DNA from 4 places in the Robertmurraya beringensis genome. Region 2 is predicted to be linked to each of the others. Evidence: riboswitches for the same ligand, from Rfam matches in the RefSeq annotation. Region 2 holds a riboswitch; each other region holds the start of a gene.
What was found. Region 2 has a riboswitch for S-adenosylmethionine ahead of mtnK (S-methyl-5-thioribose kinase). Riboswitches for the same ligand answer to the same signal wherever they lie in the genome.
Positions count from the first base shown of each region.

Region 1: another riboswitch for S-adenosylmethionine. It lies ahead of ACFFHF_RS20100 (methionine biosynthesis PLP-dependent protein); the one in region 2 lies ahead of mtnK (S-methyl-5-thioribose kinase).
Region 3: another riboswitch for S-adenosylmethionine. It lies ahead of ACFFHF_RS24110 (methionine ABC transporter ATP-binding protein); the one in region 2 lies ahead of mtnK (S-methyl-5-thioribose kinase).
Region 4: another riboswitch for S-adenosylmethionine. It lies ahead of ACFFHF_RS23915 (methionine ABC transporter ATP-binding protein); the one in region 2 lies ahead of mtnK (S-methyl-5-thioribose kinase).

Region 1 covers NZ_JBHLUU010000122.1:35,544-43,067, reverse strand. The annotation lists gene crcB (fluoride efflux transporter CrcB) at 1-348, opposite strand; gene crcB (fluoride efflux transporter CrcB) at 345-731, opposite strand; gene ACFFHF_RS20120 (DUF6501 family protein) at 815-1,018, opposite strand; gene ACFFHF_RS20115 (gamma-glutamylcyclotransferase) at 1,383-2,246, opposite strand; gene sda (sporulation histidine kinase inhibitor Sda) at 2,435-2,569, shown strand; gene ACFFHF_RS20105 (hypothetical protein) at 2,643-2,879, opposite strand; SAM riboswitch class I at 3,046-3,150, shown strand; gene ACFFHF_RS20100 (methionine biosynthesis PLP-dependent protein) at 3,231-4,337, shown strand; gene metC (cystathionine beta-lyase) at 4,341-5,528, shown strand; gene ACFFHF_RS20090 (bifunctional homocysteine S-methyltransferase/methylenetetrahydrofolate reductase) at 5,525-7,390, shown strand; gene metH (methionine synthase) at 7,368-7,524, shown strand, end outside.
Region 2 covers NZ_JBHLUU010000119.1:31,075-38,598, forward strand. The annotation lists gene ACFFHF_RS18920 (carbon-nitrogen family hydrolase) at 1-673, shown strand, start outside; SAM riboswitch class I at 742-900, shown strand; gene mtnK (S-methyl-5-thioribose kinase) at 973-2,160, shown strand; gene ACFFHF_RS18930 (methylated-DNA--[protein]-cysteine S-methyltransferase) at 2,185-2,682, opposite strand; gene ACFFHF_RS18935 (PAS domain-containing sensor histidine kinase) at 2,697-4,163, opposite strand; gene ACFFHF_RS18940 (thiamine pyrophosphate-dependent enzyme) at 4,311-6,605, opposite strand; gene ACFFHF_RS18945 (2-oxoacid:acceptor oxidoreductase family protein) at 6,605-7,524, opposite strand, start outside.
Region 3 covers NZ_JBHLUU010000128.1:59,855-67,378, forward strand. The annotation lists gene ACFFHF_RS24065 (acetyl-CoA C-acetyltransferase) at 1-141, shown strand, start outside; gene ACFFHF_RS24070 (acyl-CoA dehydrogenase FadE) at 159-1,943, shown strand; gene ACFFHF_RS24075 (arsenate reductase family protein) at 2,088-2,450, shown strand; gene gcvH (glycine cleavage system protein GcvH) at 2,486-2,869, shown strand; gene ACFFHF_RS24085 (YusG family protein) at 3,167-3,406, shown strand; gene ACFFHF_RS24090 (toprim domain-containing protein) at 3,535-3,891, shown strand; gene ACFFHF_RS24095 (thioredoxin family protein) at 3,906-4,211, shown strand; gene ACFFHF_RS24100 (hypothetical protein) at 4,456-4,806, shown strand; gene ACFFHF_RS24105 (O-acetylhomoserine aminocarboxypropyltransferase/cysteine synthase family protein) at 4,828-6,141, shown strand; SAM riboswitch class I at 6,247-6,352, shown strand; gene ACFFHF_RS24110 (methionine ABC transporter ATP-binding protein) at 6,531-7,524, shown strand, end outside.
Region 4 covers NZ_JBHLUU010000128.1:22,704-30,227, reverse strand. The annotation lists gene ilvD (dihydroxy-acid dehydratase) at 1-805, shown strand, start outside; SAM riboswitch class I at 983-1,089, shown strand; gene ACFFHF_RS23915 (methionine ABC transporter ATP-binding protein) at 1,163-2,176, shown strand; gene ACFFHF_RS23910 (methionine ABC transporter permease) at 2,166-2,831, shown strand; gene ACFFHF_RS23905 (MetQ/NlpA family ABC transporter substrate-binding protein) at 2,930-3,772, shown strand; gene ACFFHF_RS23900 (iron-containing alcohol dehydrogenase family protein) at 3,837-4,928, shown strand; gene ACFFHF_RS23895 (NAD(P)H-dependent flavin oxidoreductase) at 5,093-6,055, shown strand; gene ACFFHF_RS23890 (heavy metal translocating P-type ATPase) at 6,910-7,524, opposite strand, start outside.

The sequences.
Region 1 (7,524 bases), on a different contig from region 2:
TTATGCGAGCATAAATCCAATTGAAGCTAGGACCATCCCTAAACCGTAGCTCAATATCAAATATACGACGAATGCTTTATGTTCTTTTGATTGCCAAAGCTGTACCAGTTCAAGTTTGAATGTAGAAAATGTAGTAAAAGCACCCATAAATCCAACCCCTAAAAAGGAGTATACGTCTCCTCTTATCCCTTTACCTACCAACAAACCTAAAAGTAATGAACCTATTGCATTTATAAACAGCGTGCCGATAGGTATGGAAACGTTTATGTACTTTTTCGCAAGTAAACCAATTATATATCTAGCATTTGCTCCTATAAACCCACCTACAGCAATTAGAATGTAATTCATTGAACAACCACCCTTCTCTGCCCGACTCGGAAGCCGCCGAATGCACAGACCAGGCCACCTATCATACTAATAAATACATAACATATGGCTAGTAGATATTGTCCCTCCTGTAAAAGCGAGCTAAGCTCTACACTTAAGGTAGAGAAAGTCGTAAAAGAACCAATTAACCCCGTCCCAATAGCAGCTGCTAAATCTTCAGGGAGTTTCTTTGATAGCAGCAGTCTTGAAGTAAACCAGCCAAGTGCAAATGCTCCTAACAAATTGGCAAGCAGTGTTCCTAAAAATGGTAACCAGCCGCCATTGATGGCTAGCATATTGTAGTAAATACTATATCTCAACACACTTCCAATGGAGCCACCAAGCCCTATGAATAATAACCTCATAACATCCACCCTATTATTTAAAAAATGACAAATAAAAGAAAATACTGTTAGCTACCATGCTAACAGTATTATGTAGTCCGATGTTAAGCTTCTTTGAAATAATCTTTGTAATAGCCGCCAACTTTCCCACTATTATCTATTATAAAGTAAAATTCTTCTGTTTCATTTTTTACTTCGTACACGTTTCCTGTTGTTAATTTATTGTCGACGATATATTTTTCAGCTTTTGTGTGAACACAAGTTACCTTTTTTATTGTTTCTGACTCAGACCATTTTAGATGAATCACTACAGTCACTCCTTTTACATTATCTATCTTATTATAGAAAGTAAGTAACTACTTAGCAACTTTTTCTAAAAACTGCTTCCTAAAAGATCTAATTCGAAAATTCCTTTTTGTCACTTTTCGGACTTGGTTTTCTTCAAAGGTGAAAAATTCGCCTGTTATTATATTTTTTAAAGTGATATAACTGATTTCACATATGGTATCTAACCTAATAAACTCTAAATAGTTGTATTGTCGATTATTATACACCAGCTCATAATAGCCATTGTCTCTATTTCCACTCATGTTCTGACCCACTTTCTTAAGTTGGTGATAGTAAGTGTTTACCACAATGGATACTCGTATTAAACCGATGTACAATAAAAAATTAACTATGGCTCGACTTTTTTAGACGATCAAGTTCCGTTAGTAAATATTGATAATAACTATCACTCAATCTTCCTTTTGCCCCTCTAAGAATTTCAGTAGAATAATGGTCTGGTGGTGACAATTCGGGCATTTTGTTATAAACATGGAATGTCAAAACATCCTTTAACGTTTCCCCATCGATGTCCACATCCACAAAGGTAGGGCGATACCATCCTCCATAAAACCCCTCTCTCACAAATAAATAATCAACCCCTTCATATGGAGTTAAGTAAACTAATCCCTCGGTTTCACCACCATCTTCCACAATATCTGCTCTTCCTCCATCACTTACTCTGAAAAGGTATTTCATAGAGTATCCCTTTAAAACGGCAGCACCGACGAGGTTTTTAAAACAGTGATCCACGCCCGCCTTTCGGAATCGCTCATCATCCATACATGATCCATACGCAAAGTAGTATACTTGTTCAGGAGGATTTTCCATGAATCTATGTAATTTCCAATCTCCATGTGTGATTTTTTCGTTCTTGCTGGATTCATCCACATTCACATACACAAGCGCACCTTTAGTGCCTTTATCCGTATGAACAGTAACATTTGTTCTGTCATACAAATTAGACTCTCTCCCCTCTTCAAAATCCTCCAATGCGTCAAGGAGAGGTAAAAGATTTTTACTAACTTCATATAACTCACCATGCACCTTACCGGAATTATTTAGTTCTAGAGTAGGATAACCGTTACCTGTATCAAAAAGCTCACCATTAACCCATGCCTGTTCAGCTATGCACGTAGCTTCCCTGATTAATCCGTGATTCGTTTCATGTTTGCGTAAAGTTCCATAAACAAAAAGTGTGATCGTATCCATCCTTCTCCCCCATCATACAAACTATTTACCATATTTTATCATGAAAAAAATCATTACGTGAAAATCCTGTAACAGAATATTAATAATTTTATGGCAAAAAATATGGAGTTTTGGGTTTTCAAATGGATTGAAACCCGATACAATTATAAAAAGCTAGAAAATTCAGTCCATTTTAAGGAGGCTTTTAAATGAAGATTATGAGTAATGAAATGTTAGTTGTCTCGTATCGGAATGCATTGAAGTCAGGTGAAAATAAAGAATGGGCGAAGTTTTTGAAGAAGGAAATTGAGAAAAGAAACTTAAAACCGACAATTAAATCGTAGGACACAACCACCGGCTTCTATAAGCTGGTGGTTTTATGTATTGTACAAAATAAAGAAGACGGGGTTTCCCCGTCTATAACTGATTGATCATATTTAAGTACAGTTGTTGCGGGGGTTGACTGGAGAGTCGTTTCTCCTTTTGAGCTGATTCATTTATTTCTCTCATTTCAAGAGGAAAATCCACGTGACCACCTACAAAATAACCTTGAAGACTCTCACCTAAAATAAATAATTCAATTCCATCTTCGGTAACAAAAAAGGTGTCTTCATTCAACATATACCGATGATGACATCTGCTTTTCGTTTGCATGAATTTCCCTCCACTTTTTGTTCTCAAACCCATTATATATTAAATGTTCTGAATATTCATATAGTAAATTTTAGGAAATTGCGAAGAATATTGTCGTAAATTTGTAAAAAAGATTGACACTTAGCAATTTACTGTAGTAAAGTTAGAAAAAATTAAATGTTTTGATTTCTTATCAAGAGAGGTCGAGGGTCTGGCCCTATGAAGCCTCAGCAACCATCAATTTTTTGAAAAGGTGCTAATTCCAGCAAGTATTTTACTTGGAAGATAAGAAGAATGGCTCATGTTGATAACAAAGTCTTCTTCTTAGAGAGAAGACTTTTTTTTATTATTAGGATGTTGGGAGAGACTAGAATGTACAAAAATGAAACTAAGGTAGCGCAGATCGGGAACAGAAGTGAAACTCAAACGGGAACAGTAAATCCACCTGTTTACTTTTCGACAGCTTATCGACACGAAGGAATTGGCCAATCAACAGGCTTTGATTATATTCGCACAGGCAATCCAACAAGAAAACTTGTAGAGGCGGCAATTGCTGATTTAGAAGGCGGTGATCAAGGATTTGCCTGTAGTTCTGGAATGGCTGCTATCACTACGATTCTTGCAATCTTTGAATCTGGTGATGAATGGATCGTATCAAGGGACTTATACGGTGGAACCTATCGAATCTTAGAACAAGGCTTTAAAAAATGGGGACTTACGAGTACGTATGTACAAACTCATGACGTAAGCATTATCGAACAAGCCATTACTGAGAAAACAAAAGCTATCTTCATTGAAACACCAACCAATCCATTGATGGAAGAAACGGATATTCAAGCGGTTGCTGAGCTAGCGAAAAAATATAATATTTTATTAATTGTCGACAATACATTTTATACTCCATTACTTCAAAGACCGATCGAGCTTGGAGCTGACATTGTCATTCATAGCGCTACCAAATACTTAGGTGGGCATAATGATGTGCTAGCTGGCTTGATCGTTGGAAAAGGAAAAGAAGTTTGTGAACAGCTTGGATTCCACCACAACTCTATTGGAGCAGTTTTAAGTCCGTTTGACTCTTGGCTCCTTATTCGTGGGATGAAGACTTTAGCGCTTAGAATGAAACAGCATGAAACAAATGCAAGAGAGCTTGCAAGCTTTTTAAAGACTCATGAAAACGTGGTAGATGTTCTTTACCCTGGCCGTGGCGGAATGCTTTCCTTCCGAATTAAAAAAGAAGAGTGGGTTAATTCATTCTTACAAAATCTCAACCTTATTACGTTTGCTGAAAGTCTTGGGGGTGTAGAAAGCTTCATTACATACCCAGCTACACAGACACATGCGGATATTCCGGAAGAAGTTCGTTTTTCAATTGGCGTTTGTAATCGCCTGCTTCGTTTCTCTGTCGGAATCGAGGACGTGGAGGATTTAATTAAAGATATTGACCAAGCTCTTACTCGTTTAAGTTCGGAGGCATAAAAAATGACAATAGAACACAATTTTTCATTTGAAACAAAACTACTTCATAATGAACATAAATATGATCCTACTAACGGTGCTGTATCCGTTCCTATTCAACATGCATCCACCTTTCATCAGCACAGCGTCGATGAGTTTGGAAAATACGACTATGGTCGAAGCGCGAATCCAACTCGTGAAGCATTTGAAACAGTCATTGCTAACCTTGAAGAAGGTACAAACGGATATGCCTTTTCATCAGGTATGGCAGCCATTTCGACTGCTTTTCTTCTTCTCTCTCAAGGAGACCATGTAGTGATTACGGAAGACGTGTATGGTGGGACATACAGAATGGTAACGGAAGTCCTTTCACGTTTTGGAATTGAGCACACTTTTGTTGATATGACAGATCTTACAGCCGTAAAACAAGCGATTCGTCCGAATACGAAGGTTTTTTATGTAGAAACACCTTCCAATCCCCTTTTAAAGGTGACAGATATTCGAGCCATCAGTGACATTGCGAAAAGTGTTGGAGCTTTAACCTTTGTTGACAATACATTTTTAACACCTGCTCTACAAAAGCCATTACTTCTTGGTGCGGATGTGGTGCTTCATAGTGCCACGAAGTTTCTTTCTGGACATAGTGATGTAGTTGCTGGTGCGATTGTTGTAAACGATTCTGACCTTGCTAAACAGATTGGATTTTTGCAAAATTCTTTTGGCGCTGTTTTAGGTGTTCAAGATGCTTGGTTAGTTTTACGAGGAATAAAGACACTATCGGTTAGGATGAATTTTTCCATAAAATCTGCCTTACAAATAGCCAACTTCCTACAGAACCATCCTTCTGTGAAAAAAGTTTACTACCCTGGACTTACTGACCATCCACAGTACGAAATACAAAAAGAACAATCAGAAGGTGCCGGAGCCGTTCTTTCGTTTGAACTTGAAAGTGAAGAAGCCGTAAAACAATTCGTTGAATTAACAGAGATTCCCGTATTTGCTGTTAGTTTAGGCGCTGTTGAATCGATCCTCTCTTACCCAGCGAAAATGTCACATGCGGCAATGCCGATTGAGCAACGCTTAAAAAGAGGAATCAGTCAAAGTCTCCTTCGCCTTTCTGTTGGATTGGAACATCCAGATGATATCATCAAGGATTTTTCTGTGGCACTTGAAACAATAGCAGCCAAAAATCAAGGAGAGATAGTAAGATGAACCTCTTAAATAAACTGAAAAAAGACATTGTCATTGGTGATGGTGCAATGGGTACCCTTCTCTACTCTTATGGAACGGACAGTTGTTTTGAAGAGTTAAACTTGTCGCATCCGGATGATATTTTAAACATTCATAAAGCCTACCTGCGTGCAGGAGCGGATGTTATTCAAACAAATACCTATGCTGCCAACTCCTTAAAACTGCAAAGATATGGACTGGAAGATTCTGTTGATAAAATTAATCGAGCTGCTGTAAAAATTGCAAAACAAGCCATTACAAATGAGAGCTTTGTTGTAGGTACGATTGGTGGGAACCGCGGAATCCGCCCGAACTCCTTCTCTATAGAGGAAATTGTCCAAAGCTTCTCACAGCAGTTACATTACCTATTGGACGAAGACATTGATGGTCTGTTACTTGAAACCTACTACGACTTTGATGAAATGGAAGCGGTCCTTCCATATGCAAGAAAGGAAACAAATTTACCTATAATTGCTCAAGTTTCCATGCAGGTCCCTGGTATTATGCAAAACCGAATGCCCATTAATGAAGCCCTCTTACGTTTAGAGAGTCTTGGTGCGGATGTAGTGGGTGTGAACTGTCGACTTGGTCCCCATCATATGCTTGAAAGCTTGGAACAAGTTGAATTACCTAAAACAGCACTTTTATCCGCTTACCCAAATGCTAGTCTTCCTACGTATACTGATGGAAAATTCCATTATGAAGGAGATGCAGATTATTTCCGAAAAAGCGCACTGGAATTCAGAGCTCAAGGTGTTCGTCTTTTAGGAGGATGCTGTGGTACGACTCCAGCTCATATTGCGGCCTTTGCTTCAGAGCTAAAAGGGACTTTACCGGTGACGGAAAAGCAAGTGGAAGTAAAAAAAGAAGTGGTTCAAGTGAAACCTGTACAACCAAAGCGTACAGAACGTCCTCTCCAGGATATTGTTAAAGAAAGATCATCCGTCATTGTAGAATTGGACCCACCTCGTAAGCTGAACACAAAGAAATTTTTTGAAGGAGCACAAGCACTTAAGGAAGCTGGTGTTGATGCTATTACATTAGCTGATAATTCCCTAGCATCTCCAAGAATCTGTAATACAAGCTTGGCTCAATTGACAAAAACAAATATTGGCTTACGACCACTTGTTCACATTACTTGTCGTGATCGAAATATTATTGGTCTTCAATCTCATCTTATGGGCCTTCATACCCTAGGATTACATGATATATTAGCTATTACAGGCGACCCTGCCCGTGTCGGTGATTTTCCGGGTGCGTCATCTGTATATGATGTATCTTCATTTGAACTCATTAGCATGATTAAGCAGTTTAATGAAGGTCTGTCCCCTACTGGCAAGGATTTAGGGGAAAAAGGGGTATTTTCAGTTGCTGCCGCATTTAATCCAAATGTAAAATATATTGATAAAGCTGTTTTACGACTGGAAAAGAAAGCAAAGTACGGAGCAGATTACTTCATCACTCAACCAGTGTATTCAGAGGGAAAACTGATAGAGATTTACAATGCAACTAGGCATATTTCTCAACCTATTTACATTGGGTTAATGCCACTAACATCGAGTAAAAATGCGGAGTTTCTTCATAACGAAGTACCTGGAATAAAAATTTCTGATTCTATTAGAGAGCTAATGGCTTCTTTAAAAGATGATCCTGTTCAGTCAGCTAAGGAAGGAATTTCAATTACTAAGTCATTGATTGACGCAGCTTCTGAATTGTTTAATGGAATTTATTTAATTACTCCTTTTATGCGCTATGAATTGACCGCACAGCTCGCTACCTATACAAATACGATAAACAGCCAAGTGTTAAGGAGGAAGCTGAATGCAAACAGCATCGTTAAATGAACAACTAAATAAACGAATTCTCATCATGGATGGTGCGATGGGTACGATGCTCCAACAAGAAGCATTAACAGCTAAGGATTTTGGTGGAGAGGAGTATGAGGGTTGTAATGAAATTTTGAACCTCACCGCTCCAA
Region 2 (7,524 bases):
TTTAGTCATTCTTCCAGAGCTATGGACCACAGGCTATGATTTAACTCGCCTCGATGTTCTTGCTGACTTAGAAGCAAAAAAGAGCATTGAATTTTTGCAGAAATTAGCTAAAAAACATCATGTGCACATAGTTGGAGGATCTGTTGCTTCTCAAGAAAATAACGGTGTATACAACACCATGCTGGTTATTAGTAACGAAGGAGAACTTGTTTCCACATACAGTAAAGCGCATCTTTTTAAGCTAATGAATGAGCATGAACATCTTCAATCAGGCAGTACAAACGGGATGTTTGCTCTAGACAAGAATTTATTTGCAGGATTCATATGCTATGATATTCGCTTTCCTGAATGGATTCGTGCTCATACGACAGAAGGAGCGGAAACTATCGTTGTTGTTGCTGAGTGGCCTCTCCCTCGATTGAACCATTGGAGATCTTTATTAATTGCTAGAGCGATTGAAAATCAATGCTTTGTCATAGCATGCAATCGTTCAGGCTCAGATCCCGACAATGTGTTTGCTGGGCATTCATTGATTATTAATCCTTGGGGAGAAGTAATTGCTGAGGGAGACGAACTTGAATCTATTGTAACTGGTCAAATCGATTTGGCAGAAGTAAAGAAAGTCCGCAACACGATTCCGATATTTTCAGACCGTCGGACAGACTTATATTAAAAACTGTTGACAACTTTAACACTATGCTGATATGATTCTGATCAGTGAATATTAACTGAAAATTACATCTCTTATCAAGAGTAGGCAGAGGGATTTGGCCCGATGAAGCCCAGCAACCGACCGTAATTCCATTGTGAAATGGGGCGCTATCAATTTAGCGCCGGATAAATCCGTAAGGCACGGTGCTAATTCCAACAGAAAGAAATTTCCTTTCTGGTAGATAAGAGGTTTGTTGACTAAAGCCTCAAACCTCTTTCTAGTAGAAAGAGGTTTTTTTATGCAATAGGAGGATAATCATTATGTCAACAGTAATACAAGAAACTTATCAACCATTAACAGAAGAAACAGCCATCTTATTAGCAAAAGAGAGAAATTTATTCTCCGAAAATAGTACTCTATCGTGTACAGAAATAGGAGATGGCAATTTAAATTTAGTTTTTCATATTAAAGATCAAGATGGAAAAGGCATCATCATAAAACAAGCTCTTCCATATGCAAAAGTAGTAGGTGAGTCATGGCCACTCACTTTAAAACGTGCCACTATTGAAGCAGAAGCATTAAAACTATTTAAAAAGCATGCTCCTGACTTTGTTCCTGACGTGTATTATACGAATGAAGTATTAGCTATTACGATTATGGAAGATTTATCACATTTGACTATCTCTAGAAAAGGGTTAATTGACGGAAACGAATATCCCCTGCTTGCAAGTCATCTTGGCACATACTTAGCCAATACAACCTTTTTCACATCAGAGTTCGGGGTGGATAAGGGACAAAAGAAAGAGCTTGTTGGAAAATTTATCAACCCAGAATTATGTAAAATTACTGAGGACCTAATTTTCTCCGATCCTTACTTTGATGCAGAGACCAATGATTTTGAACCACAGCTCACTTCAACCGTTGAAAAACTATGGAAGGATACAGAGTTAAAACTTCAGGTAGCCTTACTGAGAAAAAGCTTCTTAACGGAAGCGGAAGCACTTTTACATGGTGATCTTCATACAGGCAGCTTATTTGTTTCGAAGGAAGAAACAAAAGTAATTGACCCAGAATTTGCATACTTTGGTCCTGTAGGTTTTGATATTGGTCAAGTCATTGCCAATTTATTGTTCCAAGCAATTGCCTTCGAAGAAAAATCCGATTCGATATACTCACAGGTAAGAACATTTTGGAATGTGTATCAAAATCAATTTTCAATCCTATGGGAACATGACAATTTAGAACCATTTGCTCGTATTGACGGTTTCCTTTCTTCTACTCTACAAAAATACTTTCAGGATGCAGTTGGTTTTGCTGGATGCGAACTAATAAGAAGAACAATCGGTCTTGCCCATGTAGCAGACTTGGATGGTCTTCCAGATGAAAAGGAACGAATTGCAGCGAAGGAAAAATCATTAGCGTTAGGTAGAGAATTAATTCTCAAGCGCAATGAATTCACATCCATTGAAGAGTTAGTTACATTTTTACAAACAAAAAAATACGAGTAGAATGATTCTCTACTCGTAATCTTACTATCGTTTAAAGCCAGCTCCTTCTAATGTAAGGAGCTTTTCCTTTATATCTGTACGTGTTCCTGCATAACCTGTTAGCTTCTGATTTTTCCCTATTACTCTATGGCATGGAATAATAACAGGAAGACGATTTGCTTTATTCGCCTGTCCGATTGCACGAACCGCCTTACTATTTCCTATCTTTTCTGCTACTTCTTGATAGCTGTAAGTTGTTCCAAATGGAATCGAGTGGAGGACGTTCCAAACAGATTGTTGAAACTCAGTACCTTCCAACTGAAGTGGCAAATCAAAGTCCTGTCTTCTCTTTGAAAAATAGTCCTTCATTTGCTGCACTGCTTCTTTTACCAGTTCATTATCAAGTGAAAAAATCGGCTGGTGAACTCTTTCATGCCTCTTAAAATCTTCAACTCCAATATGAACGGCCGATACCAGTCCATCTTTAACTACTATATAAATGGTCCCTAACTCCGATTCAACCGTTCCATACAATCTGTTCATACATGACTCCACCTTTATTTTCCGACTGGTAAATACACATGAAATACCGTCCCTTTTCCAACTTCACTTTCGACTTTAATCGTACCCTCATGCTCCTCTATAATCCGATAAGAAACCATTAGACCTAGGCCTGTTCCCCTCTCCTTTGTCGTATAGAATGGCTGACCAAGTTTCTTTAACTTTTCCTCTGGAATACCATAACCCTCATCCTTTATCGAAATATGGATCCGATTATCTGTAGTTTGATTCATTGTAATCGTGATAAATCCACCGCTCGGCATAACTTCTATTCCATTTTTAATCATATTTATAAAAACCTTTTTCAACTGATTAGGCTCACAGATTAACGATGGTAAATCATCATCATAATGAAGGAGGAACTGAACATTGTACAAAACAGCTTGTGCACCTAATAGATTAACCGTTTCAGACATGATTTGAGTAATACTATGCTCCACAAATTTAATCGCTTGTGGTTTGGCTAAAATTAAAAATTCATTTATTATCGCGTCAATACGATTCAGTTCTGTTGAAATTACATCAAAATACATCGAATGCTTTCCTTCACTGGAGTCTTCTAAAAGCTGAATAAAACCTTTCAACGCAGTCATAGGATTACGAATTTCATGTGCAACTCCAGCTGCCAACTGACCGATTACACTAAGGGTATCAGATTTATGAAGATTAGCCTCCATTTCAAGCTTTTCCGTAACATCCCTAAAAGTTGTTAAACTTAGGTTACTTACTACATTTTGCTTGGTGGAATACTCATAATGTAAAGTCTTGCCACTTCTTGTCGTTAATGTTATCGTACCTGTTGTATGACCTTCAATCATGAGATTTTTCATAACTTCATTTAACTCGTCATCCGGAAAATGACAATTGATCAGCAAATCACGCATTGTTTTTCCGACAACTTCATATTTAGATACTTTCAAGTACTTTTCACCGGCTGGATTCACATCTATGATTCTTTGATTTTCATCCCATAATAACATTCCGTCAAGGGAGCCTTCAAAAATCTTTCGAAATTTTTGCTCACTCTCTCTTAGCTTTTTTTCCATTTGGTACCGTTCAGTCACATTTCTAAAAATGGTCATATGATATCCATCAACGACATAAAGCTTGGTTGAAAACTCAAGATATTTCATTTGACCATTGTACATTTGAAATAGCAATTCGTCACGAACGGAACCTCTTCTGTTTAAGTCTTGAATGATCGCATGATATTTTTCATCCTTTTCGTACACAAAAGCATCTATTGGATATTGCTTTAATATATCAAGGCTACATTCGAATAAGCGACAGGCGGCATCGTTTGCATTAATGACGCTCATATTTTCATTCCAGAAAATAATTGCATCAAGAGACTCTATAAAAAATGATTTAAAGAGGTCTGCAATGGGTATCTCTATATTATTTTTCTTCATTTGATTGATTCGCACATTCTCTATACCTATACTTGAAAGGAACGTATTCACGGTATCTCTCCTTATAAAGGAACTTCTTAATTATGAATTCTACACTATTCCCAAAACTCCTCTATAGGAAAAAAGAACGTTTTCTAATGAAAAATATTTCAAACCCAAAAGTAAAAGGAGCAAAGTAGTTAACTTTGCTCTTTACTATTATAATAATGGATTTTCGTGCTTCGCCTTAAGACGTTGCCATCTTGCCTCTATTTCCTTACCAAACTCATCTAGCATTGGTTTGTTTTCTTCCTTTAGTAAGTGTTTGGTTTTACCCATGTAGGCTAACCAATCTGCTAAAGGTATACGCTTTTTCTTGTCTTCTGGATTGTACGTAATGGTCGTTTCCCCTTGTTCCACTTCATACAGTGGGAAGAAACATGAATTAACAGCTGCTTCCATAATAGTTTGACCAAATCTTTCCTCTGACTTCCAGTTTAAGGGGCAAGTAATTAAGATCTTCCCGTAAACTGTTCCCACGTTTTGGGCATACCACTGAGCTTTTGCTGCTTTTTTAATCAAGTCTTGTGGAAATGCTTCTGTACCCGTAAACACATACGGGATATTTGTAGAAGCCATTATCTGTGCTGTATCTTTATGATGGAATGCCTTTCCTTGTTGTGCTTTCCCTACATTTGTTGTGCTTGTCATATGACCCAATGGCGTAGAATATGACATTTGTGATCCGGTGTTCATATACCCTTCATTATCATACTCAAGCATAATCAGCTTATGATTTCTTAAAGCCGTTCCAATGGCAGATCCCATACCAATGTCCATCCCACCATCACCTGTAATCATTACATACGTGACATCGTCTGAAACCGGTACTTCTCCTCTTTCCTTTAACTCTAAAAATGCTTCTAGTGTTCCCGATAGAGTTGCAGGACCATTTTGGAATAAGTTATGAATCATCGTTTGCTTATGAGATGAATGTGGATAAGCAGTTGTGACTACATACGCACAACCTGTTTGGAATAGAACGACCACGTCTCCTTCAATTCCTTTAAAGAATAACTCAAGGCCTGGGAAGATTCCACAACCAGGACATGCACCATGACCTGATGCTAGTCTCTTTGGCTTTGTCGTCAAAGCTCGTAAAGGTGGAATTTTCACCTTGAGCTTTTTCGTCTCTTCATCTTGGTTCACTTCAATTAACCCCGTTTTGAATGCATCGCCAGACTGAGGTTCAATAACTGGTTTCAGCACATTTTCAACTTCACCAGGTACATGACCATAGTAATCAAATGCCTTCTCAACATAGCCTTTTTCCTTTGCATCAAGGGTCATCTCAAAAAACTTGGTCGCATCATCCGCGAAAAAATCCTTTCCTCCCAGTCCGAAAACACGACTTAATACAAGTGTTTGATTTTCTTTATCCTCCTGTAAAGCAGATTTCACCTCATGAGTGAGGTTTGGTCCGTTTGCTCCATATGAATCTGCTCGTTCCCCAACAAGAAGTGCTTTTATATTTTTCAGTGCATCACGAATCTGTTCGCTTGGAAATGGACGAATAATATTTGGGCTGATTACTCCAGCTTTTATTCCTTTAGCTCGGAGTTGGTCTACTACATCTTTTGCAGACTCTGCCGCAGAATTTAATAAGAATAAAGCAACTTCTGCATCTTCCATGCCGTACAAGTCAAGTACCGGATATTCCCTTCCAGATATCTTTTTGTACTGCTCTGCTACCTCTTTAAAAACCTCGCCAGCCGCATACATGGCTTCCGATTGCTGGAAATGGTTGTTTAATAGATCGTCACCATTCATATGAGCACCGATAGTGACTGGTTTTTTAGGGTCTCGAGCAAAATGATAATTAGTTGGACATTCGCCAACAAAATTTTGTACAACTTTTCGATCTTTAAAATAGTTTACCTTACGCTTTTGATGAGAGGTAAAGAAGCCATCATAAGCGACAATCACCGGCAATCTAACCTTTGAGTGCTCAGCTATTTTTAAAGCCATTATGTTCATATCATAAACTGCCTGGGGTGTTCCTGCTGTTAAGATCACCCAACCCGTATTTAACGCAAAATATAAATCAGAGTGATCTCCTCTTATATCTAGCGGTCCACTAATAGATCTTGTAACGAGATTCATAACCATCGGAAATCTAGTGCCGGATTGAACGGGGAGCTGTTCAAGCATATACATTAATCCATTTGCGCTTGTCGCATTAAACACACGTGCACCTGTCACAGCTGCTCCGTAACAAATGCCCGCAGAACCATGCTCTCCATCCGCTGCTATTAATTTAATAGTATGCTCTCCACGAGCTTTCATCTGATCTAAATACTGTGCCACCTCTGTTGATGGGGTAATAGGAAAATATCCCATTAAATGATAGTTGATTTGAGCTGCAGCCATAGCGGCCATTTCATTTCCAGATTCAAATGTAGCTAATTGTTTAGGCAAACCCATTGCTTGTAATTCTTTTTCTAAAGTTGCCATTACCTTACACCCCCTACAAATGGAAAGTATTGTTTTACTGAATGTTCTTTTGCATAACCAATCACTTCTCGAAGGTCATTTAATGCATCTGTCGGACATGCCTCTACACACTTCAAGCACCCCTTACAATATTGATAGTCAATTCCTTTAAGGAACGTCTGCTTTCGACCTCGTTTATCTTCTCCTTCTTCCCAAACAAAGCAGTAGTCAGGACAAACTGTATCGCAAGCAGCACAATTAATACATTTTTCTTGATGAAATTCAGGGACAAACCCTTGTCTAGATCCACTTAAGTCCTTCAAAATACTATTCGCTTGAGAAATCATTACTCCCCCAATAGCCTGTGTGTTATATCCGAGCTGCGGTACAGGTCTAGTAAAGGATCGTCCTTCCGCATGATCTGGTACCTCATAAGTTTTGAATTGTACTTCATTATATCCACGATCAAATGTGCGAATGTTTGGTTCTACTAAGTGCGGATATTTCTTTTCAAACGTCTTTCGTATAACATTCCTCATGGTTTCCGGGTTTAAAAAACTACAAATGCGGAATAAGGCACCAAGCATCGCAGTATTCACTTTTGTTTTTTCTTCAACAGCAATGCCGAGAGCATCAACGATGGCCAGTGTACCATAGTTTAGTTTCAAGTCTTTTTTCACGTCATCAAAATCTCTAGTTGAATTAACCAGTACAATACCGTCACCCGTTAATCCACTTACCACATCAACCGTTTTATATAAAGCCTCGTGAAAAACTCCAATTACATGAGGCTGTTCTATTGGGCTATGGTCCCTGATGGCAACTTCAGCATCGCAAAACCGGATAAAACTCTTTACTGGTGAACCTTTCTTTTCTGATCCATAGGATGAAAAGTTTGAACCATTCAATCCGTGCCCAAGCACCCCAGATTCAGCTAGCA
Region 3 (7,524 bases), on a different contig from region 2:
GGTCACCCACTTGGCTGTACCGGTGCGAAGCTAACCCTTTCTCTTATCCATGAAATGAAGCGCCGCAATCAACAATTCGGAGTGGTCACGATGTGTATCGGTGGCGGCATGGGTGCGGCCGGTGTATTCGAACTTTTATAAAAAATGGAGGAAAAAAGATGACTAATCACACAGATAAATTAATTAAGGGTGGAAGCTTTTTAATCGAAGATGTTTCCTATGATCGAGTCTTTACTCCAGAGGATTATACTGATGAGCAAAAAATGATTGCAAAAATGACGGAGGATTTCGTCACGAATGAAGTTCTCCCACAAGTGGAGCATATCGAAAACCATGAATTTGATCGTTCAGTAAAGCTATTAAAAGAAGCAGGTGAACTCGGTCTTCTTGGGGCTGATGTTCCGGAAGAGTATGGCGGTTTGGCTCTTGATAAAATCAGCTCTGCACTAATCGCTGAAAAAATGTCTCGTGCAGGTGGATTCTCGATCTCACACGGTGCTCATGTGGGGATTGGATCATTGCCAATCGTATTGTTCGGAAACGAAGACCAAAAGCAAAAATACTTACCTACACTAGCCACTGGTGAAAAGTTGGCTGCCTATGCATTAACTGAACCTGGCTCAGGGTCAGATGCATTGGGGGCAAGAACAACGGCTGTTTTAAATGCAGAAGGAACGCATTATGTTCTTAACGGAGAAAAGCAATGGATTACAAATGCAGGTTTTGCCGATGTGTTTGTTGTTTATGCAAAAATCGATGGCGAGCACTTCTCTGCTTTTATCGTTGAAAGAGAGTTTTCGGGAGTGTCTGTTGGTCCAGAAGAGAAGAAGATGGGAATTAAGAGTTCTTCCACTCGTACGTTGATTTTAGAAGATGCTCAAGTACCGGTTGAAAACCTATTAGGAGAGTACGGAAAAGGTCATATTATCGCCTTTAACATTTTAAATATTGGTCGTTATAAGCTTGGGGTGGGAGCCGTCGGAGGTTCAAAAGCTGCATTTGAAATTACGACGAAGTACACGAATCAGCGCCAACAATTTAAAACAAAGCTATCTCAATTCAATTTAACAAAAGAAAAACTAGCAACAATGGCTTCCAAAATCTATGCGGCTGAAAGCTCTGTCTACCGTACTGTCGGACTTTTTGAAGAGCGCATGAGCAAGCTATCGGACGAAGAAGTGAAAAATGGGAAAGCGGTAGCAGCATCCATTGCTGAATATGCAATCGAATGTTCACTAAATAAATTCTTCGCGACGGAAGTGTTGGATTATGTTGCGGACGAAGGGGTACAGCTTCACGGTGGTTACGGCTTTATGAGCGAGTATGAAATTGAACGAGTGTACCGTGACTCTCGAATTAACCGAATTTTTGAAGGTACAAACGAAATCAATCGCCTTTTAGTACCTGGCACGTATTTAAGAAAAGCATTTAAAGGAGAACTTCCTTTATTCCAAAAAGCACAAGCCCTTCAAGAAGAGCTTATGATGCTTATGCCAGAAGAGCCAGGCGATGAGCCACTTGCTCAAGAGAAGTATTTAGTGAAAAATGCGAAGAAAATCGGCCTTCTTGCAGCAGGGCTAGCGGCGCAAAAGTTTGGCAAAGCACTAGAGAGCGAGCAGGAAATCTTAGTGAACATCGCCGATATCGTATCCAATGCTTATGCGATGGAATCAGCCGTGCTACGAACAGAAAAAGCAATCGCTAAGGACGGGGTAGAAAAGAGCAAGCAAAAGCTTTTATACACACAAATCTTCTGTCAGGAAGCATTCAACGAAATCGAGCAGCATGCAAAAGAAACACTTGTCGCAACAGAAACAGGTGACGCATTGCGCATGATGATCTCCGCTCTTCGCAAATTTACAAGACACACACCAATCAACGTCATTGCGAAAAAGCGTGAAGCTTCAGAAAAACTAATCGAAGCTGAAAAATTTGTCCTATAACTAGAGCGAATCCCCCCTTCATCTATTTGAAGGGGGGATTTATTCGCAAACGAGTAAATTCGCCAAAAAATTCGTAGTCAAAGTTATGAATTTGTATCTAATTATGTTAATATGCAATTGAAAGTATAAAAGGATGGTGGTAACATGGCATTGACCTTCTATTGGTATCCGAAATGTGGAACCTGTCGAAATGCGAAAAAATGGCTGGATTCTCACAATCTTGAGTATCAAGAGGTACATATCGTAGAGCAGCCTCCTTCAAAAGCGGAACTTGAATCCTACTATAAGGCAAGTGGACTTGAATTGAAAAAATTCTTCAACACGAGCGGACAAAAATATCGTGAGCTTGGTGTGAAAGATAAAATAGCAACTTCTTCAGAGGACGAGCTTCTTGAGCTTCTTGCCTCGGACGGGATGTTAATCAAGCGCCCACTGTTAACAGATGGAGAGAAAGTAACGCTTGGCTTTAAGGAAGCAGACTATGAAAAAGTATGGCTTACAAAGTAACCAACAATTAATACATATTATGGAGGGGTTTTATCGTGAGTACACCAAAGGATCTACGTTATTCTGAAGAACATGAATGGGTAAAAACAGAAGGAAATACCGTTCGTATCGGTATTACACATTTCGCTCAATCGGAGCTTGGTGACATCGTTTTTGTTGAACTTCCAGAAGTAGGTGACACTGTAACAGCTGATGAGCCATTCGGTAGCGTTGAATCTGTTAAAACGGTTTCTGAACTTTATGCTCCAGTAAGTGGAAAAGTAGTAGAGGTAAATGAAGATTTAAACGACAGCCCAGAGTTCGTAAATGAGTCACCATATGAAAAAGCTTGGATGATTGTTGTTGAGCCATCTGACGCTAGTGAAGTGGATAACTTAATGACAGCTGAGCAGTATGAAGAAATGATTAACGAAGACTAAAACATGAGGCACCTTTCTAGGTGTCTTTTATTGTGGCTCTTTTCTAAAACATTGTTGCTATATAACACTTTTTCGGAAATAAACTATATGTTTCAACAGCCAGTCAGGATTTTATCATCCTTAGAAAAGAGCTACTTTCCAAAAAGACCAATAAACCCAGCGTTATGCGGGGGAAAATCCGGCTTCTGGGATTTTTCCAAAACAACCTTTACGAAAACAGCCTTTATTGTCTCTTTTTTTTCTAGCAAACATGGGCATGCTACACGTATAACAGAAAAGAAAGGGATGGCTAACAACATGACTTTGCAGCAAGGAAAATTAGATATTACAGACCGTGTTGTCGGAAAGCTTCAAAATGGTGAAATCGTGCTTTATCTAGAAAATGAACAAATCGGAAAGGTCCCTTTACCGAGTGGAAGTGATATTCAGCTTGAACATCATTTTGAAAGTGCTGGAGAGAAGATTTTTCAGCTGGTATCCACTCCATCTCGTGACGAACCAAGATATACAGATTGTGATGAAGGTGGATGGTGTTAATCCATGGACAGCGGGTTTCTTTCCGCTGTTTATTTTTTTATAATCGTAAATAGTTAGAGGAATTGTACACCTCTTTCGAGAATAATGAATAAAGTAAAGAAAATACAACATGTTCACAGGTGATGCATATGACTGAAGTGAGACCTGAAAAAGTAATTATTGTAGAAGGTACGTCAGACAAAAAGAAGGTGCAAAAGGTTATTAAGGAGCCTGTAGACATTATTTGTACGAATGGAACGATATCTCTTTCGAAGCTTGATGAAATCATTGATGAATTGTTTGGAAAGGATGTCTATATTCTTGTTGATGCTGATGAAGCTGGAGAAAAGCTTCGAAGACTTTTTAAACGCGAGTTTCCTGAAGCAGATCATTTATACATCGATCGAACCTACAGGGAGGTAGCTACCGCACCAGAACATCATTTAGCTACTGTACTGCTTGGGGCAAACATCGATGTCTTTACGCAATTTTTAGACAAAGTGTAAGAAGGAGTAACAACATGCAAGAATTGCTTGAAAATAACAGGGAAATACTCTTCTCGGCGGAGGAAACAAATTTTCTCTACTTGTACACACCGTTATGTGGTACATGCCAGGTAGCAGGAAAAATGCTCTCAGTCGTTGAACAGCTTTTACCACAATATAACTGGTTAAAGGCTGATCTGAATTTTGTGCCAGCATTAGCTGAGCAATATTCGATCGAGTCTGTTCCCTGTTTACTTGTTATAAGGAAAAACAAATTAGTTAAGAAAATTTATGCTTTTCAATCGGTACCATTTTTATATGAAAGCTTAAAGTCCTTATAGGAATCAGACGTTTTTTGTCTGATTTTTTTTATTTGTCGATTTCCGAATCCCTTCGACAGCAAAAGTAACTTCATTTTAAAAAGTGACATATTTCTCGGGAAATGAACTCTAATTACAGCATTCGATATAAAGCTTGTTAGGTACCCCTGACAAATGTTCGAAAATTTGTCGAAGAAATATTAAAGGTAAGGATTCTCTCCAAGTGGAATATATATATAGTTAGATGTTGAGAGGGGGAAGACCGTTGCTTTTTCATTTACAAAAAACAGTGAATGAATGGAATAGCCGAAGCCATTTACTGCCTTTTTTAAGAAAGGCATCAGTCGTTATTTGTATTCAATCCGAAGATGATACCTTCTTTATCCATATAAACAAAGGGAACGTTGAACTGTTAATCGAAGAAAATCATCATCATATTGACGCATATCTCCAAGGACAGAAGGAACATATCATCTCCTTACTCAGTGGGGAGATCAAGCTAAGGCAAGCAACCGTATCAAATGTAATTACCTTACAGGCAACCTTTAGAACAGCTCTTTACTTAGAAACCTTATTCTATCTAGTAAAACCATATAAGTATGTAAATAATATTTGAAGTTTTATGGGAGGGAATGGAATGTCAGAACAGAAGAAGTATCGGTTAGAAACGCTTGGTGTACATGGTGGATTAAGCCCAGATCCTGTTACAGGAGCTAGAGCGGTACCAATTTATCAAAATAATGCTTATCAATTTAAAGACACAGAGCATGCGGCTAATCTGTTTGCACTTGCTGAGCCTGGATATATTTATACACGTATTCATAATCCAACGACTACGGTATTCGAAGAAAGAGTGGCCCTATTAGAAGGTGGAGTCGGAGCGCTTGCCGTTTCGAGTGGAATGGCAGCAATTACACTGGCCATACTCAACTTGGCAGAAGCAGGAGATGAAATTGTTGCGGCTTCTAATTTATATGGTGGTACATATAATTTATTTGCAGTAACTCTCCCTAAATATGGGATTCAAGTGAAGTTTGTGGATTCAACTAATCCAGAGAACTTTAAACAAGCTATTACAGATAAAACAAAGGCGGTATTTGCCGAGACCATCGGAAACCCAAGTTTGCGTATCTTGGATATCGAAAAGGTTGCAAAGATTGCACATGATGCAGGTATTCCGCTTGTAATCGATAATACCTTTGCCACTCCTTATTTATGCCGACCAATCGAACATGGTGCAGATATTGTCATTCATTCGGCAACCAAGTGGTTATTAGGGAATGGGACTACTCTTGGTGGTATCATCGTGGATGGCGGAAAGTTTGATTGGAATTCGTCTAAATTCCCTGGTTTTACAACTCCTGATGTAAGTTATCATGATATTGTATATAGTGAGGCAATTGGTGCTGCAGCTTATATTGTAAAAGCTAGAGTGCAATTGCTACGTGATTTAGGTCCAGCATTAAGCCCTCAAAATGCCTTTCAATTCACACTTGGTTTAGAAACTTTGCATGTGAGAATGAAGGAGCATGTGGCAAATACTGAAAAGGTAGTAGAGTATTTAGAGGCGCATCCAGGTGTTAATTGGGTGATGTATCCAGGAAATCAAAAGCATCCAGACTTTGAGCTTGCAAAGAAATACTTACCTAAAGGAGCAGGTTCTATCGTTGTCTTTGGAATTGATGGAGGCCGTGTGTCAGGAGCAACGTTTATAAATAGTCTAAAGCTTTGGGCTCATGTTGCTAATGTTGGCGATGCAAAAAGCTTAGTCATTCATCCTGCAAGCACTACTCATCAACAGCTAGACACAGAGGGGTTAAAAGCGGCAGGAGTTCCAGAGGATTTAATTCGTCTATCGATCGGAATTGAAAATGTGGAGGATTTAGTTGAAGACTTAGAGCAAGCGATTACATTGGCAACAGGGAAAACCTCACTTACAAGCAATGTGTAATCAATAAGATTTTTGTCGAATTTTATCGTTGACACTCCAATTTTTCCATGATACGATAGCACTCGTGATTAAGACTACAAAATAAATTTCATATAGATTGATAAGCTCTTATCGAGAGAGGTGGAGGGATGTGCCCTATGAAGCCCGGCAACCGTCAAATTATTGAAATGGTGCCAATTCACACAAAGCGTATTGCTTTGATAGATGAGAGAAAGGTAACTGTTTCTGCCTTTCTGCTCATGCAGGAAGGTTTTTTTTGTTCATCTAAAAAGCTCTCATTCGAATAGGAATGGTACGGATGATGGAACCTAAGTTGTAATGGAGCTTTCTTGATGCATGATACCATGTAGTTTTATCAGAATAATCGGAAATGGAAGGAGGAGAAACCTTTGATCTCGATAAAAGATGTGAAAAAGATTTATTCTTCAAGACAAGGAAAAGTAACGGCTGTAGATAATGTAAACCTAGAAATTACTGAAGGAGAGATCTTCGGGGTAATCGGTTATAGTGGAGCAGGAAAAAGTACGCTTATTCGTATGCTCAACGGGTTAGAAATTCCTACTGTGGGATCCGTTATCGTAGCAAATAATGAAGTATCGAAAATTAAAGGTAGTAGCCTTCGAAAAGCTAGACAGGAAATAAGCATGATTTTCCAACATTTTAATCTGTTATGGTCTCGTACCGTTAGAGAAAATATTGCATTTCCACTTGAAATTGCAGGAGTTCCTAAAGCTCAAAGAATGAAAAGAGTGGACGAGCTTATTCGTTTAGTTGGATTAGAAGGAAGAGAAGACGCTTACCCATCTCAATTGAGTGGAGGGCAAAAACAAAGAGTAGGAATTGCAAGAGCACTTGCTAATAATCCAAAGGTTCTTCTTTGTGATGAGGCAACATCTGCACTTGATCCGCAAACAACCGATTCGATTCTAGAGCTATTAGTTGATATTAATAAGCGTTTAGGATTAACCATTGTCCTTATCACACATGAAATGCACGTAATCCGAAAGATTTGTCATCGTGTAGCTGTGATGGAAGGTGGAAAGGTCGTTGAACTCGGTCCTGTTCTTGATGTATTTAAGAACCCTAAGGAAGAAATTACGAAACGATTTGTTCAGCAGGTAACAGAGCCTGAAGAAACGAAGGAAACGATTGAACATTTATTAGAACTTTACCCGCACGGTACGGTTGTTCAATTAGGCTTTGTTGGAGAAGCAGCAGAGCAACCGCTGATTACCAATCTTATTCGTCATTACCATGTGACTGTTAATATCCTGCAAGGGAAAATATCACAAACACAAAATGGATCTTACGGAACGCTTTTCATCCACTTAGATGGGGAAAAAGAAGAGCTTTCAAAGGCCATTGCGTATATCGAGTCACAAC
Region 4 (7,524 bases), on a different contig from region 2:
AATCGGAAGAATCAACGAAGTAGCGGCACGTGTTCCTCACCTGTCTAAGCTTGCACCTGCTTCTGATGTATTTATTGAAGATTTGCATGAAGCGGGCGGAGTTTCTGCCGTTCTAAACGAATTATCTAAGAAAGAAGGAGCCCTTCACTTAGATACATTAACGGTTACAGGGAAAACACTTGGTGAAAATATTGCCGGCTGTGACGTTAAGAACCATGATGTAATTCATTCCATTGATAACCCACATAGTGAAAAGGGTGGCCTAGCTGTATTGTTTGGTAACCTTGCTCCAGATGGTGCGATCATTAAAACTGGTGGAATCACAGGTGGAAACCGCCATGAAGGACCTGCGGTTGTATTTGATTCACAAGACGAAGCTCTTCACGGCATTGCTAATGGAAAAGTAAAAGAAGGCGACGTTGTAGTAATCCGTTACGAAGGACCAAAAGGTGGACCTGGTATGCCTGAAATGCTTGCTCCAACTTCTCAAATCATGGGAATGGGACTTGGCGCGAAGGTTGCTCTTGTAACCGATGGCCGCTTCTCTGGCGCTTCACGCGGATTGTCTATCGGTCACGCTTCACCAGAAGCTGCTGAAGGCGGACCATTAGCATTTATCCAAAATGGAGATCAAATTGTGATCGATGTTGACGCTCGTTCCATGGACGTTGTTCTTTCTGATGAAGAATGGGCAGAGCGTAAAGCCAACTGGAAAGGCTTTGAACCTAAGGTGAAAAAGGGTTATCTAGCTCGTTATTCGAAGCTTGTAACATCTGCTAGCACCGGTGGAGTTATGAAAATCTAATTTTAATTTGGCACCCATTCACTTTTTTTGTGATGGGTGTTTTATTTTTATAAATTTTTCCCCACTTACAGCCTCAGGTGTGTAAGCGTTTCCCCTACTTCCTTCTACCAAAAATAGCTGTTGACACTTCTCCCCTATTAGATTTATGATTCATGTAACAAATTTAATAAGACCTTTTACTTATCAAGAGTGACTGAGGGATTAGGCCCTATGACGTCCGGCAACCTCCATTTCATGGAACGGTGCCACTTCCTACAGAATGATTCCATTCTGAAAGATAAGTCGTATATATAACGATGCCTCTTTCTGACTGGAAAGAGGTTTTTTTGTATTTTCATAGCTTAAGGGGTGACAGATATGATTGAAGTAACAGATTTGGTGAAAGTCTACCAAACAAAAAAAGGTGAAGTAACGGGTGTGGACCATGTGTCATTAACGGTGAACAAAGGGGAAATCTTTGGAATCGTTGGTTATAGTGGTGCTGGGAAAAGTTCATTACTACGTTGTTTGAATTTATTGGAGGCTCCGACCTCAGGAGAAATTAAAATAGATGGGGTGTCCCTTACCGCTCTTGGGAAAAAGGAGCTTCGGACAGCTCGTCAAAAAATCGGGATGATCTTCCAACACTTCTATCTCGTAAGCTCGAAGACGGTTTTTGAAAACGTAGCTTTTGCCTTAAAGGCTGCATATAAATCAAAAACAGAAATTGATACTCGAGTCACCGATCTACTTGAAATGGTCGGCTTGTCAGATAAGCGTGATGTGTATCCCTCTCAGTTAAGTGGTGGACAAAAGCAACGTGTGGGGATTGCAAGAGCGTTAGCGAATAACCCTTCCGTTCTGCTTTGTGATGAAGCCACCTCTGCCCTGGACCCAAGCACGACGAAATCGATTTTATCTTTGTTAAAAAAGATTAACCAGGAGCTAGGATTAACGATTGTACTGATCACACATGAGATGGAAGTTGTAAAAGAGATTTGTGATCGAATGGCAGTTATGCAGGACGGGCGAATTGTTGAGGAAGGTCCAGTCTATGATTTGTTCGCAAATCCAGCGAATGAACTGACGAAAGAATTCATTAATACCATTCTTCAATTTGATTTACCAGATCACTTGCTAACTTCAAGCAAAGGAAAAATTGTAAAGATTCATTTCCGCGGGGCAATTGCAGAGGAATCAGTAATTTCAGACGCGCTTCAGAAGTTCCAAGTAAAGGGCAATATTTTACACGGCAAGATCGAGTACATAAAAGAAACTCCACTTGGAATCTTCATCATGGAACTCACAGGTGATATGGCCGAAGTAGAAAAAGCAATACAATACATCACATCTCGCACAGAAAGCTTGGAGGTGATCCGAGATGCCGCTTGATAGTTTGATAGAATTACTACCTGATTTGAACAAAGCCTTTTTTGAAACGATTTATATGGTCGGTATATCAATTGCAGTAGCTATGATTATCGGATTGCCAGTAGGAGTACTGTTGTTTGTTACCGACCGCGGATTGTTTTTAGAGAATTCCCTATTTAATCAAATTGTTGGATTTTTAGTGAACATGATCCGTTCGATTCCGTTTATCATTTTGCTCATTGCACTTTTGCCTTTAGCAGATTTGATTGCTGGTTCAACAATTGGACCAACAGCAGCATCCGTCTCACTCTCGGTCGCTGCCATTCCTTTCTTTGCTAGATTGGTAGAACAGTCACTGCGAGAGATCGATAAAGGTGTGATTGAAGCAGCGGTTGCTGTTGGGGCTTCTCCGTGGATGATCATCAAGGAAGTTCTTCTTCCAGAGGCAAAACCAGGGATTATCCAAGGTGTGACCATTACAATTATTAGCTTAGTTGCTTACTCCGCGATGGCTGGAATTGTCGGTGGAGGCGGTGTCGGAGACCTTGCCATCCGCTTTGGGTACTACCGATACGACAATACCATCATGATTACCACCGTTATCATCTTAATTTGTTTAGTCCAGCTCATCCAATTTTTCGGTGACCGACTTGCAAAAGCAGTAAATAAAAAATAAATCACATTTAACCACTGTCCATCCCAGAAGGACAAAAACGCACCAACTGTCCACGAAGGGTGACAGACACCATAAAAATTATTGGGGGAGTATTTACGATGAGAAAGTTATTTTTGAGTTTTGTAGTTTTAATTGCAATCGCCGTGCTTGCAGCTTGCGGTGGAAGTTCTGAGGAGGCATCTTCTTCTGAGGAAAAGGCGACTGAGAAAAAAGAAGTGAAAATTGGAGCAACGTCTGGTCCATACAGTGACATGGTTTCAAACGCAATTAAGCCTTTATTAGAGGAAAAAGGCTATGAAGTAGAAGTAGTTGAATTCAGTGACTATGTTCAACCAAATCTCGCTCTTTCCAAGGGAGACATTGACGCAAACCTATTCCAGCACAAAATCTACATGGAAAACTTCGCAAAAGAAAATAAGATTGAACTATCTGACGTTATTTCCGTACCAACTGCACCAATGGGGATCTACTCTAAGACGTTTACTTCTGTAGATGAAATTTCGGATGGAGCTGATATTGCTATCCCAAATGACCCAACAAATGCAGCACGTGCTTTCTTAATTTTAGAAGATCTTGGGTTAATCTCATTAAACGCAGATGCTGACCCATTAACGGTTTCAGAAAAAGACGTAGAAAAGAACGTAAAAAATCTAGTATTCCAACCAATTGAAGCAGCTCAGCTTCCACGTGCGGTTGACAGCGTGGACCTTGCTGCAGTACCAGGAAACTTCGCTTTAGCAGCAAAAATGGACTTACTAGACGCATTACAGCTTGAAAATATGCCAGATCAATACCGTAACCGTGTGGCGGTAGATACAAAGAATATTGACAGCCAATTTGCAAAAGATCTGAAAGAAGTTGTTGAATCAGAAGAATTTGAAACCATCATCGACGAGGACTTCCAAGGCTTTGGTAAACCTGAATGGATGGTAAATCGCTAATTGATAAACTAGTAAAAAACAACGCCCTTACCGGCGTTGTTTTTACTAGAAAGGAATGAAGACAATGACCAAACTCGAAGTGCGTGGCGCTCCCTCCTATTATGCATGTCATGAGGGTTCGTTAAATGACCTTGAAAATCTACTTCTCTTGAATTCAATTAATCACTGCTTAGTCATTCACGGAGAACAATCTTGGAAAGCAGCAGCACCCTATTTTCCAAATATGTCACATGTAAAACTCACCTTCGTTTCCTATCAGGGGGAGTGCTCATTAATTGAAGTGCAGAGAATCTCTACGATCGTTAGTGGTACAAATATCGACGCCATCATCGGCATCGGCGGAGGAAAAGTACTTGATCTGGCAAAGGCAGTGGCAAATGAAACAAACAAAGAAGCCATTCTTATCCCAACTCTTGCCTCCACCTGCGCTGCTTGGACTCCGTTAAGTGTGTTTTATACAGAAGAAGGCGAATTCACGCATTACACCATTTTTCCGAAAAGTACATTAATCGTCTTAATAGAACCGCGTATCATTCTTCATTCACCAATTAAGTATGTTCGAGCAGGGATTGCAGACACATTGGCCAAATGGTACGAAGCTGATGTGTTAGTACGCGACTTACAAGATCTTCCGTTGCCTGTAAAAATCGCCCATCAAAGTGCGAGGCTTTGCCAGATTGTTTTACTTGAACATAGTCAAACTGCACTGAACGCGATGGAAGCAAAAACTTCTTCACCTGCTTTTCTTCAAGTTATTGAAACGATCATTGTGGCTGGTGGCATGGTTGGCGGTTTCGGAGACCGGTACGGGAGAATTGCTGCTGCCCACTCGGTTCATAATGGATTAACGGTAGCTCATGAAACCCATCATCTATTGCACGGTGAAAAAGTAGCGTACGGTATACTTGTTCAGCTAGTGCTCGAGGAAAATTTAGAAGAGGTTGCCTCCCTTCTTCCTTTTTACAGAGCTTTAGAGCTTCCAATACAATTAAGAGATCTAGAGCTGAACCGCGATAATCTCGAAAAACTCAAAGCAATTGCCGAGAGAACGGTAGCTTCTAGTGAGTCCATTCATTACTTGGAGAAAGACTTTACTTCAGACGATATATTAACCGCAATTCTATCACTGGAAACATTTGTTGATCCCCTTGTCTAACAGAACAAGGGGTTTTTTATTCAAATGGAGTTTTTTTTATTCAATGTTCACAAAATGTTATCAACTATTATTATCAAATTTTAGTACCTAGTAATATATATCACATCCTTCTCCCATACTACATGCTAGAATCTAATGGAGATTAAAAGAAATGGGTGATGATCATGAATTTTCCTCAGTTAAAAATTGGACATATGCTTCCGAAAGCTCCCATCATACAAGGTGGCATGGGTGTAGGCATTTCCCTTAGCAAGCTTGCCTCTGCTGTTGCAAATGCAGGTGGAATTGGCATAATTTCGGGCACAGGGATTTCCGTTGAAGAAATGAGAAACCATATTCGTCAAGCTAAAGCGCTTGTGAAAAAGGATGCAGGATATATTGGTGTTAATGTGTTATTTGCAATGAATGACTTTGCTGAGAAAATGAAGGCGGCACTTGAAGAAAAGGTCGATTTTATTATTTCAGGTGCAGGGATTTCACGGGATATGTATGCATGGGGTAAGAAAGCGGGTATTCCCGTTCTTTCAATTGTGTCTTCTGCGAAGCTAGCGAAAATGTCGGAGCGCCTTGGTGCTGCCGCAGTCGTGGTTGAAGGACATGAAGCGGGTGGCCACCTCGGGACCGAACGTCCATTATTTGAGATTCTTCCTGAAGTGGTGGAGGCCGTATCGATTCCGGTTATTGCAGCGGGAGGAATCATGACAGGAGCAGACATTGCTAAAGCGATCAGCATGGGAGCTTCTGGAGTACAAATGGGAACTCGGTTTGTTGCGAGCGAGGAATGTGATGCCCCACTTTCCTTTAAACAGAAATACGTCGAAGCGACGAAGGAAGATACACTGCTCGTTAAAACAACAGTTGGTCTTCACGGTCGTGCGATTGCTAATCACTTTACAGACTTAATCACAACTTCTGAAAAGCTAAAAATTACGAAATGCCTGGATTGCTTGAAAAATTGCTCGTATAGATTTTGTACCCTTGACTCCCTTTTAAAATCAATGGCTGGCGATGTCGAAAATGGTCTTGTGTTTGCAGGAGCCAGAGTTCATGAAATTAAAGAGATACTTCCTGTGAAAAAAATCTTTGAAAATCTAACAAACGAGTATCGTGTAGCCATCAGTAAATAAAAAACTAAGAGGGTTAGCTCAAGTGGTTAACCCTCTTAGTTTTTTTGTTCTACTTATCTGTCTTGAGGGGATGGGTTTTGGTAGCTGGCTTTTGTTAATAGCTTTGATAGATAGGGTTGGTTGCCACTGGGACCATTTTTTTTGGTTAGAGGGAAACAAACAGTCACTTTGGTTACCGTTGGCTTTTGATTTCTGCGTGCACGGGAATCTAACTGCCTCTTTAGTTACCGCTGGCTTGTGATTTCTGCGTGCACGGGAATCTAACTGCCTCTTTAGTTACCGCTAGCTTGTGATTTCTGCGTTCACGGGAATCTAACTGCCTCTTTGGTTACCGCTGGCTTGTGTTTTCTGCGTTCACGGGAATCTAACTGCCTCTTTAGTTACCGCTAGCTTGTGTTTTCTGCGTTCATGGGAATCTAACTGCTTCTTTGGTTACCGTTGGCTTGTGATTTCTGCTTTCACGGGAATCTAACTGCCTCTTTGGTTACCGCTGGCTTGTGATTTCTACGTTCATGGGAATCTAACTGCCTCTTTGGTTACCGCTAGCTTGTGATTTCTGCGTTTACGGGAATCAAACTGCCTCTTTGGTTACCGCTAGCTTGTGATTTCTGCGTTCATGGGAATCAAACCTAGACTCCACTATTTATATTTTTTATAACAGATGCTCTCCCTTTTTCATGCTTCAGAGGTCATAACATTCACTTTATAACTTCTCCCCTTCCTTTTCCTTAGCCTCACACGTCATAAAAGTTACTTTATGACCTGAGGACCCTCTTTTTCATTCCACAAAGTGTCATAAGTACCAAACCAATTAAAAATGCCCCGACCGTTGTCGGAGCACACACTCTTTATTTTTAAAGCTTCATTCGCTGTAACCGTAATGCATTTAACACAACTGAAACGGAGCTGAAGGCCATGGCTGCTCCAGCAAGCCATGGAGCTAAGAAGCCCAGTGCGGCAATCGGAATGCCTAATGTGTTGTAGGCGAATGCCCAAAATAGATTTTGCTTAATATTTGTGATCGTCTTTTTACTCATAAAAATGGCGTCTGCTATGCTGTTTAAGTCACCTCTGATGAGCGTAATGTCCGCAGCCTCCATCGCCACATCGGTACCTGTTCCAATCGCCATACCAATATCAGCAATTGCCAAAGCTGGAGCATCATTGATTCCATCACCAACCATCGCCACTTTCTTTCCAGCTTCCTGCAGCTTTTTCACTTCCTCAGCCTTTCCTTCTGGAAGCACTTCGGCAATGACGCGATCCACTCCTGCTTCTTTTGCGATTGCTTGAGCCGTTTGCTCATTGTCACCAGTAATCATGATGACTTCAAGTCCCATATCCTTCAAGCGTGCAATGGCTGAACGTGACGTTTCTTTAATTGTATCAGCAACGGCAACGATACCAGCAAAAGCACCATCAACCGCTACTAGCATCGCGGTTTTCCCTTCTTTCTCAAAAAAGACCAT